One region of the Nicoliella sp. ESL1120 genome, then DNA from elsewhere that is predicted to be linked to it. Evidence: riboswitches for the same ligand, from Rfam matches in the RefSeq annotation. Region 1 holds a riboswitch; each other region holds the start of a gene.
The links. A riboswitch is a leader RNA that binds a small molecule or an ion and turns the genes downstream of it on or off. The one in region 1 is predicted to bind lysine.
Positions count from the first base shown of each region.

Region 1 (4,741 bases):
GGAGTGCTTCCATTAATTTCGTTGCGACCCATATCTGGATCGATATGCTAGTGTTAATTATTGTCGGCTTGGTTATTTTTGCTAAAACAAAATTTAGAAGATAGTAATGACGGAATTACTTTAAAATTAAAATGAGTTCGCTGTTTGATCAGCGAACTCATTTTTTTATTAGCTAACTTATTTATGATTAGATTTGTATGCTAAATTATAGGCATTGGCACCCTTCATGGCTTGGACAATATCGTCATCTTCGACCAAGAATGGCATTTCCTTCATCGTATCGTTATCGCTATTGGCGGAATGGGCAATCTTTAACAAATCACTATCGCTAATATCAGCAATTCCTAAGTCCGCAAACGTGGTTGGTAAACCGACTGCTAATTCAAAATCTAGATATTTATTATAGCGATCTCTATCGGCACCCTCGAGAAACAATTGGGCGAGCAAGCCAAAGGCAACGATTTCACCGTGCATCTTATGGATCTTATCTCCGATTGCAGTTGTTCCATTGTAGATTGCGTGGGCAGCGGCTAAGCCACCACTTTCAAAGCCAACCCCACTCATTAAGATGTTGGCTTCAGTTACCTTTTCTAGTGCTTTGGTATCATTATGGTTTTCAACCGAACGGACGGCCTCGACTCCATAGTTGAATAACGTTTCTTGACATTTTTCGGCAATTGCGTTGCCAACTAACGTCTGTTTGTTACCTAGCATCGTGTTGCCATTACCGCGGGCAACTGCTTGAGCCTCAACGTTGGTGGCTAGGGCATCACCAATTCCAGCTACTAAGAATCGTGCGGGTGCGTTGGCAATGACCCGCGTGTCAACAAGGACTAATTCGGGATTGTTATTATAGAAGAGGTAGTTAGAAAATGATCCGTCATCATTGTAAATCACTGATAACCTAGAACATGGTGCGTCCGTTGATGCCAAACTTGGCAAGATGGCAGCTTTAATTTTCATTTTATCAGCGATTGCCTTGGCAGCATCCAATGTTTTACCACCACCGAGGCCAATGATTACTTTAACTTGGTTATCCGTTCCAATCTTAGCCACACGGTTAACTTCTGACATTGAAGATTCACCGTTAAAATTAACTTCAGTAACTGCTAAGTCGTTTTCTTGCAGATACTTAGAAAAGTCATTTCCTACAATGTCCATGATTTGCTTACCGGCTAGTAATAAGACGGTATCACCAAGTTTTTTAATGTAATCAGCACTGTTAAATAAAATATCCTTACCCTGAACATATGTTGATGGGCTTGCAAACATTTTATTGTTAGTTTCCATATTAAATCACCCCTTAATTATTTTGAATCAACTTTATTTTAATTCTAAATTGCCAAAAAGCAATTGATTAAGTTCGCTTTTGTTAGTGGGGTGTGGGAATCAAAATCAGCAGCTCAAATAATAATACGCTTAGGGATTTTAGTGATAAGGACCTTGGAACGATGGTTAGTTATAGGTGTTGGGTTATCGGGTAAGACTAGTGTTGTTGATGGTCATTAATCAACTAAAAACTGAATCTGAATATCTTAAATCATTGAAATAAAATAGTTAAATTATAAGGAGAAGGTATAAATAAAGCTAAATATGATTCTATTAATAGGTTTGATGGGTGCATCGTTATTGGGTGGATTGGTTGCCCAAGCTGTTCCTGCGACTCATGCTTCGACCATTTTAGATAATGGTTTCTTTGAAAAAGATTGAGATAAAGCCGCTAAAGAAATGGATAAATTAGATAAAAAGAATCTTAAAGAAAGCAACAAGTTTCGGAAAACTCATGATAAGAACAAAGAAGAAGTTACATAATTCTAAGATCAAGCAGCCGAGTAAGTTGAATAAACACGTTACTAAAACTAATAAGTAATCATTAATCTGGTTACTTTAAATATCCCAACCTATTTGTCATCATCGCTACGCTATCATCATTTTGAATCTAGGGAGATGGCTGATTAATGTTCAAAAAGTTAATGGTGCGATAAACTCTCTAATAACTATTATTAAAGTCTTTATCTAAAAAATAGATTAAAGACTTTTTTAATGTTATAAATATTTGACTTTTGTTTACTTAGTGCTAATCTATTTATTAATTACAATTTATTTGAAGAGGTTGCGATTGACAAAAGTAGGTAAATTGAGCAGCTACTAATGCGTTGATGTTTACTGAAAGGGGAGATCGCCGAGGGGCTATAAGGAGTGGCTTATGGTTATATCCGGGACATGGTTTAAGAGGCTATGGACTGTCAACGGAATTAATTCTGTTGGGGCGCTTTACATATGATAATAATTTGATTAGCAACGATCCCTCTAACCTCTTCTTAAATTAAAAGTTAGGGGTTTTTTTTATGTCTAATACAAAAAAGATTTCGTTAGTCAGTTTGGTATTAATGATTTTATCGACCACGTTTGGTTTTGTTAATGTGCCGACGGCATTTGACCAAATGGGGTATGCCAGTATTATTTGGTACATAGTTGGGGCGCTAGCTTTTTTCTTACCGACTTCATTTATGTTTGCTGAATATGGTTCAGCATTAAAAAATGAATCTGGTGGAATCTACTCTTGGATAAAATCAGGACTTGGTGAACGTTGGGCCTTTATTGGTGGCTTTACATGGCTTTCTGCTTGGGTCATTACGATGTTATTTAGTGTTCCAAATCTATGGGTATCCCTGTCCGCCATGTTATTTGGTCATGATACGACCCAAAGTTGGACTTTTTTAGGGTTCAATAGTACGGAAACGTTGGGCTTATTATCAATTACATTCATTTTTATCGCAACAATCATTGCAATTAATGGACTGGGTAAAATAGCTTGGATTGCTTCTATTGGAGGCTTTTTAGCAACCTCCATCTCGTTTGTCTTCTGTATTTTATCGATCGTTATTATTTTCTTGAACCACGGTCATTTAGCACAACCCATCAATGGACTCAGTAGTTTTATCGTTTCACCTAACCCTAGTTTTCAAACACCGACTTCAACGCTTTCATTCGTGGTATATGCAATTTTTGCTTATGCTGGGGTCGAGTCGCTCTCAGGGGTGATTAATAATTTAAAGAATCCAGAAAAGACGTTCCCCCGTGGGGTTATGATTTCTACGGCCTTCATCTTTGTGCTTTACACTGTTTCGATCGTTTTATGTGGTTTCGTTGTTAACTGGAAAGCAGTTATGGGCGGTAGCAGTGTTACTTTAGGGAATGTTATGTACGTGCTGATGGCCAATTTAGGGACATCTTTAGGTCATGGTTTGGGGTTGAGCAATTCAGCAACCCAAACTTTAAGTCACGTTCTAACCCAATACACTGGTTTTTCGACTTTAATGGGTGGTGCTGGTGGTTTCTTCGTATTGTTATACTCACCACTGAAGTCGTTTATGTTCGGTTCCAACAAGCGCTTGTGGCCAAAGTGGGCACTGCACTTAAATCGCCATGAAATGCCTAGTTATGCAATGTGGATTCAAAGTATCATCTTAATGGTTATTTTATTTTTTATTGCGTTTGGTGGAGACAGTGCTAAGGCGTTTTTCCAAATTTTAACTGATATGAACAACGTTTCAACGGCTTTCCAATACATTTTAATTGTGCTAGCATTCCCATTCTTCAAAAAGCTAGCTGATATAAGACGCCCCTTCGTCGTTTATCATAATCAAAAAACGACTTGGTTAGTTACAGCGTTGGTTCTATTGGTCCTAGCGTTTGGGATTGGCTTTAATTTCATTCAACCAATTCTTGATCATGATTACATGACTGATTTTTGGACGTTCCTAGGTCCCGTTATTTTTGGTGGTGGCGCTTGGCTCTTTTATGAATTACGGATTAAGTATTTAAATAAGCAGTGAGATAGTAGTTATTATCAAGAGCATTTTTTTCAACATCATTTGACATTCAAATATTTTTATGGTTTAATAATTAAAAATAAATGATAAATGAATTAAATTAAGGGGAAATTATAATGATTAAAAATGATAATAATCAATTTAATAGTTGTTATGTCCTAACTGGCTACATGTGCATGTGCTAGTAGCGTTTGGATCCATTTGGGATGCAAACGTTACTGACATTTGCATCTAGCGCGGACCGCTTACGATTTCCTAACTAGGTGAAGTTAAACCGAATCTAGTTAGGGTGGATATCATTTTTGAATCAATTTTCCTTATCAAACCCAAAGATCAACTAGATTCGTGCTAGTTGATCTTTTTTATTTTGCATTGAGGAGGTGCCTTCATTGACGCAATTGATCGATCCAGAACTTGAGCGGAAGTTAATTCAATACCGGCATGATTTTCACGCCCATCCAGAACTGGCTGACCATGAATTTAGAACTACTAAAAAAATTACGGCTATTTTAGCTGAATATGGGATCAAGCCCAGGCCAACGAATTTAAAAACGGGGGTGTTCGCAGATATTGGTAACAACAATGGCCCCACCATCGCTTTACGAGCTGATATTGACGCATTGCCAGTCGCAGAGGCCACGGGGCTTGCTTACAGTTCACAAGTCCCAGGGCAAATGCACGCCTGTGGTCATGATACCCACATTGCAGCGCTATTAGGGGCTGCTTATCTATTGAAGCGTTCTGAAAACGAGCTGCCTGGTAAAGTCAGGTTGATATTTCAGTTAGCTGAAGAAGATCACGAAGGTGCCCTGCAGGTGATTAACGACGGTCAACTAACGGGAGTCGATGCAATCATCGGCTTTCATAACGCACCATTTCATCCCGTTGGCAGCATCGGGATTCGA
Region 1 covers NZ_CP196384.1:281,246-285,986, forward strand. Annotated here, with positions in the region: gene ACSYTE_RS08240 (hypothetical protein) at 1-104, shown strand, start outside; gene ACSYTE_RS08245 (glycerol dehydrogenase) at 178-1,290, opposite strand; lysine riboswitch at 2,100-2,283, shown strand; gene yjeM (glutamate/gamma-aminobutyrate family transporter YjeM) at 2,349-3,839, shown strand; gene ACSYTE_RS08255 (amidohydrolase) at 4,226-4,741, shown strand, end outside.

Region 2 (4,741 bases), on a different replicon from region 1:
ATTAATTTAACTGTAATGATTTGATGAATTCCTGGTAGGAAACTTCTTCGCCAGTATCAGTGACTTGACCAGAATCAGCCGTAACGTTGGCGTGATGCAAATCGGCTTCGTCAATTTCGATTTGGTAGGTGAAGGTTGCGTTTCCAATTAATTGGATCCATTGATTTTCATCATTGGGATGCACGATCGTTTTGACCATCCCACCTGGGTTAGTCACTTCGATCGGTTGTTCGATGTCGACCATATCAGGATAGTTCAATGCAAACGCAAGTGAGGTAGCTGACATCCCAGTCCCACAGGCGTTCGTGAAACCAACCCCGCGTTCATAGGTCCGCACAAAGATTTGGTTAGGCCCTAAGATCTTAGCAAAGTTGACGTTCACACCATCGGGAAAGTAGGGGTTCTTAGCGTTCAACTGCTTACCAAGGTCACCTAGCGTGTCGTTTAGGTCTTGGTCAGTTTCGACAAAGCTGATTAAGTGGGGGTTAGGAACCGCGATCGTTGTGAATTTCAAATGGTCGTTCAATTCAGGGAGTGGTTGGTTAATGATCTTATCCATTCCCAGGTTATCAAATGGAAAGGCTTGTTTTTGATAACGAACGGGCGAGATTTCGACTGCAAAGGCGGTAACGTTATCCGCAAGCTCTGGTTGTCGTTCAACGAATAGGTCGGCCGCTGGGGTTTCGACCTTGAACTCATCCTGGCCGAATTTATCCGAGATGTATCTGGAAACACACCGCAGTCCGTTCCCACACATCGAAGCGCGACTCCCATCAGCATTAACGACTTCCATGCGGCCGAGTACATTGGGGTGATCAGACTTATCGACGACTAAGACACCATCAGCGCCGCCTAATAAGTTATTGGGTTGACAGATGGTCTGGGCCAAGTGGGTCAATTCATCCGCTGAAAGGGGCGTATCTAAAGTAGTTTGATCAAGAATAAAGAATTGGTTCTCAGAACCGTGAACTTTTAATAAATGGGCCATAATGATTAAACCTCCTGGTAACTAAAAAATTGTTTGTAAATATCCTTAACGGCACGGTTGGCATCTGCCTTGCGGGTCCCAATCATGATGGAAATTTGGGATGCTCCCTGATTGATCATGTTGACTTTGATACCATCGGCTGCGAGTGGGTCGATCGACTTACTGAGCGCGTTGGTCTGGTTGATCATGCCTTCGCCGACGACCATGATGATTGAGTAATCACGAATCCAGTTCAACTTATCGGGGTGGAGGGTCTCGCTGATTTCACGACCGACCGCGCGCATCTTTTCATCGGTGAGTTGGCTATCTTCAAAGATGATCGTTAAATCATCGATTCCAGATGGCATGTGTTCATATGAGATGTCGTGCTTATAAAGGATTTGTAGTAGTTTGAGCGTAAAGCCAACTTCCTTGTTCAACAAGTAGCGATGGAGGTAGAGGGCCGAAAAGTGATTGGAGCTAGCCACCCCAGTAATTTCATGTTCGGATTGGAACGATCCCTCTGGCACGATCAAGGTACCAGGGGCGTCTGGGTCGTTAGTATTACGGACGTTAATGGTGACCTTACCTTCAATTGCTGGAATGATGGCTTCATCGTTGAAAACGGAGAATCCAGCGTATGATAGTTCCCGCATTTCGCGGTAGGTCATTTTCTTGATCGGCATTGGATTGTTAATGATTTTGGGGTTGGCAGCGTAAATGGCACTGACGTCGGTAAAGTTTTCATACATCGGGATGTTCAACCCGCGTGCGACGATCGAACCGGTAATGTCGGAACCACCACGCGCAAAGGTTGCAATATTACCATCCTTAGTAACCCCAAAGAAGCCAGGAAAGACGAGCTTTTCATCACCATAGCCGAATTTACCCAGGTTTTGGTAGGTTTCTGGAAGAACGGTCGCACTATTTGATTCATCGCTCACCACGATTCCAGCTTCTGCAGGATCAACGAAGCGGGTCTTGATACCGAGTTGATTTAAGACGAGCGCCATTAATTCAGCATTTAACTTTTCACCGTGGGCCTTAAAAGCTGCCATTAGGTACTCATCATTTGGATATTGATGGGTAGGTAATGCGGATAGGGTGTCTTTGATGACCTTGAATTGGTCATCAGAAACTTGAAAATCATTTGCGATTGCTTGATAACGGTCAATGATCGTTTTTAACACCTCACTGGTGTCTTGTTTTTTGATGGTTTGATCTGCGTATTTGATTAATAGGTCGGTTACTTTGATATCATCATCAAAGCGTTTGCCAGGTGCGGAAACAACGATGATCTGGCGGCTAGCATCAGCCTTGATAATGTCGATTACTTTTTGGTATTGGGAACCATTCGCTAATGAACTGCCCCCAAACTTAATGATTTTGGTCACGGTGTGTCACTCCTCTAATAATATTCACAATGAATTCTAACATGATTAAAAATTTAATCAACTGCTGAAAGAATTGACATTATGCGATGAATTGCATCACTATATAGAAATAAAAAAATATAAAAAAAGTTTTTTCGTCAAAACGGTTGACGAAGGGCTAAAAATGCTTTAGTATTTTAAGCAATCGAAGAGGTCGCGACCAAGACTATTAAACCGATCGAGTCACTGTAATGACGAAGACGTTGATTGAAAAGTGCGGTTGCCGAAGCTAGAAGTTCATTACAGTGGATTTCTTGCTGGGACGTAGTTCAATAGGCTGCGGACTGTCACGAGAATAATCTTGTGGAGCGCTTTCGACAATTGAAACCAGAAATTAAGATGGATAAAAACCATTGGGATTCTTTTGTATGGATGTGGACCACACCCATGCGAGAGAATCCCTTTTTTGTTTTCAAGAATAGGGACCCCGTAAAAAAACTTGGAGGTAATTTTATGAACGAACAGATTAGCCAATCTGATATTAACGCTGCAGGCCATCTAACCATCGGTGGTTGTGATGCAGTCGAGCTTGCTGGCCAGTACGGCACACCGTTAGTGGTGTACGATGTAAATCAAATCAAGAGTCAAATTCAACACTTTCAAGAGGTATTTAAGAACAACGATGTTGAATATGCAGTCTGCTACGCTAGTAAAGCATTCGCCAACACCGCAATGTATCAACTAGTGAATTCAATGGATTGTCACGTTGACGTTGTTTCAGCAGGTGAAATGAGCATGGCATTACACGCTGGCTTCCCCGCTGAACACATGACTTTTCACGGGAACAATAAATCACGTGCAGAATTGCAAATGGCTGTCGATAACCACGTTGGTGTGATCGCATTAGATAACTTTCATGAAATCGACCTATTAAATGAAGTATTAGAATCATCAGATGCCCACATTAAGGTAATGATGCGAATCACCCCCGGCATTTCAGCCCATACCCATGAATTCATCCAAACTGGTCAAGTTGATAGTAAGTTTGGTTTTGATCTTGAATCAGGCGAAGCCGAACGGGCATTACAGATTATCTTGACTCATTCTAGAATGGAATTGATTGGGATTCATTCGCATATCGGTTCACAAATCTTTGAACTAAACGGCTTCGAGTTAGCGGCTGAAAAGTTAGTGCAATTAGCTGCTGATTGGAAACAACGCTTCAATTATGAAGCTCGTGTCATTGATGTCGGCGGTGGGTTTGGAATTCGTTATACCGAAGAGGACAAACCCCTTCAACCAGAACAATTCGTCGATGCGATCATTAAAACGATCAAGCAATCTAGCAAGGACCACGGCTTGACCACCCCAGCTGTTTGGATCGAACCAGGCCGTTCGATCGTAGGACCTGCCGGCTATAACCTCTACACGATCGGTTCACGCAAGGACGTTGCCGGAATTCGCTCGTACGTCGCAGTCGATGGTGGGATGGGTGATAACATTAGACCAGCCCTTTACGAAGCTAAGTACGAAGCAGTCGTTGCTAACCGTCCCGCAGCTGAGATCGTAGAACACGTTCACCTCGCTGGAAAGTATTGTGAATCAGGTGATATCTTGATCGATGACCTTCCACTGCCAGAAACCAAACCAGGGGATGTGGTTGTCATGTTCGATACGGGAGCTTATGGGTATGCAATGGCTTCTAACTACAACCTTAACCCGAAACCAGCCATTGTCTTTGTTGATAATGGGAAATCAACGTTAGTTACTAGAAGGGAAACCCCCGCTGATCTAGAACGCCTTGATTTTGGATTAGATGGCAAATAAAAATCATAAATATAATAGTAGAAAAATTTAAAGGAGTAATTTAAAAATGGCACAATTAGACGCACGCGAAATTATTAACTACATTGGAACTGCACCAAAGAAAACCCCAGTTAAGGTTTACTTAAATGGTAAGATCGATCAAATCGATTTTCCAGCAGACGTAAAGGTCTTCAAGGGTGTTGATTCAGCAACCGTATTTGGGGACTGGAAACAAGTTGCTCCCATCCTTAAGGATTCAGCCGTTAGCGACTATGAAATTGAAAACTGGACCCGTAACTCAGCCGTTCCATTGCTAGATTTAAAGAATATCAACGCCAGAATCGAACCAGGTGCAATCATTCGCGACCAAGTATTGATTGGTGATAACGCCGTAGTAATGATGGGTGCCATCATTAACATCGGTTGTGAAATCGGTGCTAATTCAATGATCGATATGGGAGTAGTCATGGGTGGCCGTGCCATCGTTGGTAACCATTCCCACATCGGTGCTGGAGCCGTTCTTGCTGGGGTGATCGAACCAGCTTCTGCCGAACCAGTGCGGATCGACGATAACGTATTGATCGGAGCAAACGCC
Region 2 covers NZ_CP196383.1:625,827-630,567, forward strand. Annotated here, with positions in the region: gene dapF (diaminopimelate epimerase) at 2-988, opposite strand; gene ACSYTE_RS02470 (aspartate kinase) at 994-2,361, opposite strand; lysine riboswitch at 2,541-2,723, shown strand; gene lysA (diaminopimelate decarboxylase) at 2,854-4,167, shown strand; gene dapD (2,3,4,5-tetrahydropyridine-2,6-dicarboxylate N-acetyltransferase) at 4,214-4,741, shown strand, end outside.
Region 2: linked by a shared signal. The riboswitch ahead of lysA (diaminopimelate decarboxylase) and the one ahead of yjeM (glutamate/gamma-aminobutyrate family transporter YjeM) in region 1 are both predicted to bind lysine.

Region 3 (4,741 bases), on a different replicon from region 1:
CTTCTGCATATTTTAATGCATTGATCGATGGGACAAAGGGATCGTCTGCAGTATGCCAAATAAAAGTAGGGACGTTCGTATCCGTAACCCCGTTTTCAGTACCAGTTAGTTGATTATCAGTTTCCCAATCGGCAATTTTATCCTTGTCTGGGGGGAAACCAAGGTTTAAATCGATCACTGGGTAGCTTAGAATGGTAGCTTTTGGTTTTAAGTTGGTTTGTGGTTGTACCAGTTTTAATAATTTATCATCGTCATAACGATTATTGAATGAACTGACCACGAACCCACCAATTGAGAAACCACAAATTACAATGTTATTAGGATCGATATTAAGGCTAATTGCATTGGTTTTTAAATAATCAACTGATTTAGCTAATTCAATCAATGGATGGGGCATCAATGGATGCTTTTCATTTTCAAAGCTATATCTGAGATAAAAGCTTTGGTACCCCTGAGCTGCAAAACTAAGTGCAAAACTTTCTGCTTGTTGTTCTGAAATGTGGGTAAATGATCCCCCTGGCACGATAATAACTGCTGGAAATTTAAAATGTTGAGCATCAGTGTCTGATTCCCTAACATAGCCCTTTAAGAAGGCGTTTGATTGCGGAAATAATGATTGCTTGATTATTTTCATTGTGAACCTCCTGTTGTTTTAATTAAGTATATTGTAACTCATTTGATGATGGGGGAGGTGAAATATGGCGGGGCAAAATGGTTACAATTTCTGCTGTCAAAAGGATTTTTTAGTTTATTGATGACAACAGCTTGGAACTGGCCGATCATAAATAAAGATTGTAAATAAATCTTAAAAAAGATATAATAATGTCCGATATCAAAATTTCATATGAAGAGGTGCGGAAATCATTAGTAGTTACTGTGAGTCGAAAAAGCGATTGGGACCAGTAGTGAAAGGGATGACTGCCGAAGTTTGAAATAGCTTTTTCTATTTTTAACTGGGGCTGGGTTTAAGAGACCCTGAACTGTCGTGTTTTACACGGGGTGCTTCCAATATTCATAATGGCTTAAATGCAATTATAATTCCCTCTTCTTTTTTATAAAGAAGGGGGCTTTTTAATTGGGAACTCCTCTGACTTCTTCAACTTAAATTTTAGGAGGATATTGATATGAGTACGGAAAATCAATCTGGCGGGGTTAAGAGAAAGCTTAAGACCCGCCATGTTTCAATGATTTCACTTGGTGGATCGATTGGGACTGGTTTATTTGTTACAAGTGGTTCCACCGTTTCGCAAGCGGGTCCTGGTGGTGCATTGCTAGCATATGTTTTAATGGGGCTAATGGTATTTTTCCTAATGACTAGTTTGGGTGAAATGGCCACGAACACACCGGTCAGTGGATCATTTGCTGAGTATGCTGGTAAGTATGTCGATCCTGCATTGGGGTTTGCCATGGGCTGGAACTACTGGTTTAACTGGGCAATTACCGTTGCTGTGGATATTAGTACCGCTGCGTTGGTAATGAAGTTTTGGATGCCAAACGTTCCTAGCTGGATCTTTAGTGGAGGCGTATTAATTTTAATCTTTTTAATTAACGCCGCTTCAGTTGGTGCATTCGGAGAAATTGAATACTGGTTATCATTGATTAAGGTGGCCACTATCATCATCTTCTTGATCGTTGGAGTATTAACGATTGTTGGAATTATGGGTGGTGGTAATTCAGTTGGCTTGAGTAATTTCACTTATAAACAAGCACCATTTGTGGGTGGGATTCCCGCAATGCTATCAGTATTCGTCGTTGCCGGATTTTCCTTTCAAGGAACTGAGTTAGTTGGAATTACCGCTGGTGAATCTGATGATCCAAAACACAGTGTCCCAAAGGCAATTAGTGAAGTATTTTGGAGAATTATTTTATTCTACATTTTAGCAATTTTTGTAATTGCTGCTTTAATTCCTTACACTAGCCCTAATTTGTTAGGCTCTAGCGCTAGTGATATTGCGATCAGTCCATTTACCTTGGTATTTAAACGGGCGGGGCTAGCTGCTGCTGCTGGAATTATGAATGCCGTGATCTTGGTTTCAGTGATTTCTTCTGCTAATTCTGGAATGTATGCATCTACTCGGATGCTATATTCAATGTCAAATGGAATCTATGCACCAAAAGCATTTGGTAAAACTGACAGACGGGGGATTCCAGTATTGTCGTTAGTCGTTACGACCGTAATTGCACTGGCTACTTTCATTACTAGTTTTGCTGGTCCAGAAATTTACCTGTGGTTAGTTGCTGCATCCGGATTAACTGGATTTATTGCGTGGGTCGGAATTGCGATTTCACACTTTAGATTTAGACGAGCATTTATTAAGCAGGGTCATTCAATCAACGAACTTGCTTACCATGCTAAGTGGTTCCCATTTGGACCTGTCTTGACTTTGATTCTATGTATTTTAATTATTATTGGGCAAGATTTATCTGCTTTTTCTAACTTTAATTGGAAGGAAATTGGAATTACTTACATTAGTGTTCCATTGGTTCTTATTTTGTACGTTGTTTACAAGCTCAAGAATCATACTAAGTTGATTCCGTTGGATAAGGTTGACGTTAGTCCTGTTTCTAAGGAAACGATTGACAAGGAAAAATAGTTTTTAAGGGTGATTAATTATGATCACCTTTTTTAATACAAAAATATTGCTAATTTTGAATGGATATAATATTATTATTATGAATAGGATTTAGATTATAACACGATGTATGTTTCTTAAGTAGACTTTTAGAGATGTAGTGGTTGGTGAAAACTACAAGTCGAAAATTCCGACATATTTATGAGTGGGCAGGTAATGCTGCACGGTTGGTGGCCGTTATCACAGATGAGTTGTCCGATTTAATCGGGAACTTGGGTGGTACCGCGAAAAGCAGGCTTTCGTCCCAATGACGAAGCCTGCTTTTTATATTTTTAGGAGGGATTTTCCATGTTAGACATGAAGTTGATTAGAAACAACGAACAATGGTTTAAGGATAAGATGGCCACTAGAGGGATCGATGAAAAACAAATTGACGAACTCTTGGCACTTGATCAAAACCGTCGTGACATCTTAGTTAAGGTTGAAAACTTAAAGGCTGAAAGAAATAAAGTTTCAGATGACATCGCTAAGATGAAGCGGGCGAAAGAAGATGCTACCGGTCCAATTAACCGAATGAAAGAAGTCGGGGCTGAAATTAAGGAATTAGATGAACAAGAACAAGCAGTTTCAGCTAAGCAACATGATTTAGCAGCTCACCTACCAAACATTCCAAATGATGATGACCCAATCAGTTTAACTGAAGAAGGTTCAAAGGAACTGCGGAAGGTTGGGACTCCTCGTGAATTCACTGATTTTAAGCCTAAGAACCACTGGGAAATCGGTGAAGACCTTGGCATCTTAAACTTCGAAAGAAGTGCTAAGGTAGCAGGAAGTCGTTTCGTATACTACGTTGGTGCTGGTTCATTACTCGAACGGGCCATCTACAACTTCTTCTTGGATCAAAATACGAATGCTGGTTATGAAGAAATTATTCCACCATACATGGTTAATTCAGAATCAATGTATGGGACCGGCCAATTCCCTAAGTTCTTGGAAAAGAAGGCTGGGTTTGAAATTGCTGATAGTGATCTAACAATGATTCCAACCGCAGAAGTACCATTAGTGAACTACTATCGTGGCGAAGTTATCCCAGAAGACAAGTTACCAGTTAAGTTCACCGCTTTAAGTCCTGCCTTCCGTTCTGAAGCAGGGAGTGCTGGTCGTGATACCAGAGGTTTGATCAGATTACACCAATTTAACAAAGTTGAAATGGTTCAATTTACAAAACCAGAGGAATCATGGGCAGCCTTGGATGAAATTACTCACCAAGCTGAAAGTTTGCTTAAGTTATTGAAGATTCCATATCACGTTATTACTTTAACTACTAGTGACATGAGTTTCACTGCTGCGATGACTCACGATATCGAAGTTTGGATGCCAGCCCAAAATTGTTATCGGGAAATCTCAAGTTGTTCTAATACAACTGATTTCCAAGCACGACGGGCTAAAATTCAATATCGTGATGAAAGTGGCAAACTACAATTTGTTCATACTTTAAATGGTTCTGGATTAGCAGTTGGTCGTACGGTTGCTGCAATTTTGGAAAACTTCCAAAATGAAGATGGAACTGTAAATATTCCAGAAGTTCTTCAACCATATATGCACGGAATGAAAAAAATTGAAAAGCAAGACTTATTCTAAATTGCGATAATATCAATGATTATTAAATAGGAATCGGATTTTTAATCCCGATTCTTATTTTTTTTGAAAAAGGGGGTAGCTTTTTGGGTGGATTTATTATATACTAGTTTTTGTTGATTTTTAGTAATTGCTTTTCAGCTGAAAGGCGAAAATAAAAAATTAAAAAAACTGTTGACATTAAGTTAACTAAGTAGTATGATTAAATAGTTGCTTAAGTTAATAAGCATTGAGACCTCGGAGGATTAGCTCAGTTGGGAGAGCATCTGCCTTACAAGCAGGAGGTCACAGGTTCGAGCCCTGTATCCTCCATTTTTTTATTTTCACGAGCCGTTAGCTCAGCCGGTAGAGCATCTGACTTTTAATCAGAGGGTCGGGAGTTCGAACCTCCCACGGCTCATTTTCATATTAATATGCGGGCGTGGCGGAACTGGCAGACGCGCTAGATTTAGGTTCTAGTGTCCTTTGGACATGGGGGTTCGAGTCCCTTCGCCCGCACTTACCAATTTGCCGACTTAGCTCAGTTGGTT
Region 3 covers NZ_CP196383.1:723,719-728,459, forward strand. Annotated here, with positions in the region: gene ACSYTE_RS02890 (lp_1002 family arylesterase) at 1-634, opposite strand, end outside; lysine riboswitch at 840-1,013, shown strand; gene ACSYTE_RS02895 (amino acid permease) at 1,125-2,594, shown strand; gene serS (serine--tRNA ligase) at 2,922-4,214, shown strand; tRNA gene ACSYTE_RS02905 (tRNA-Val) at 4,451-4,523, shown strand; tRNA gene ACSYTE_RS02910 (tRNA-Lys) at 4,539-4,611, shown strand; tRNA gene ACSYTE_RS02915 (tRNA-Leu) at 4,627-4,709, shown strand; tRNA gene ACSYTE_RS02920 (tRNA-Thr) at 4,721-4,741, shown strand, end outside.
Region 3: linked by a shared signal. The riboswitch ahead of ACSYTE_RS02895 (amino acid permease) and the one ahead of yjeM (glutamate/gamma-aminobutyrate family transporter YjeM) in region 1 are both predicted to bind lysine.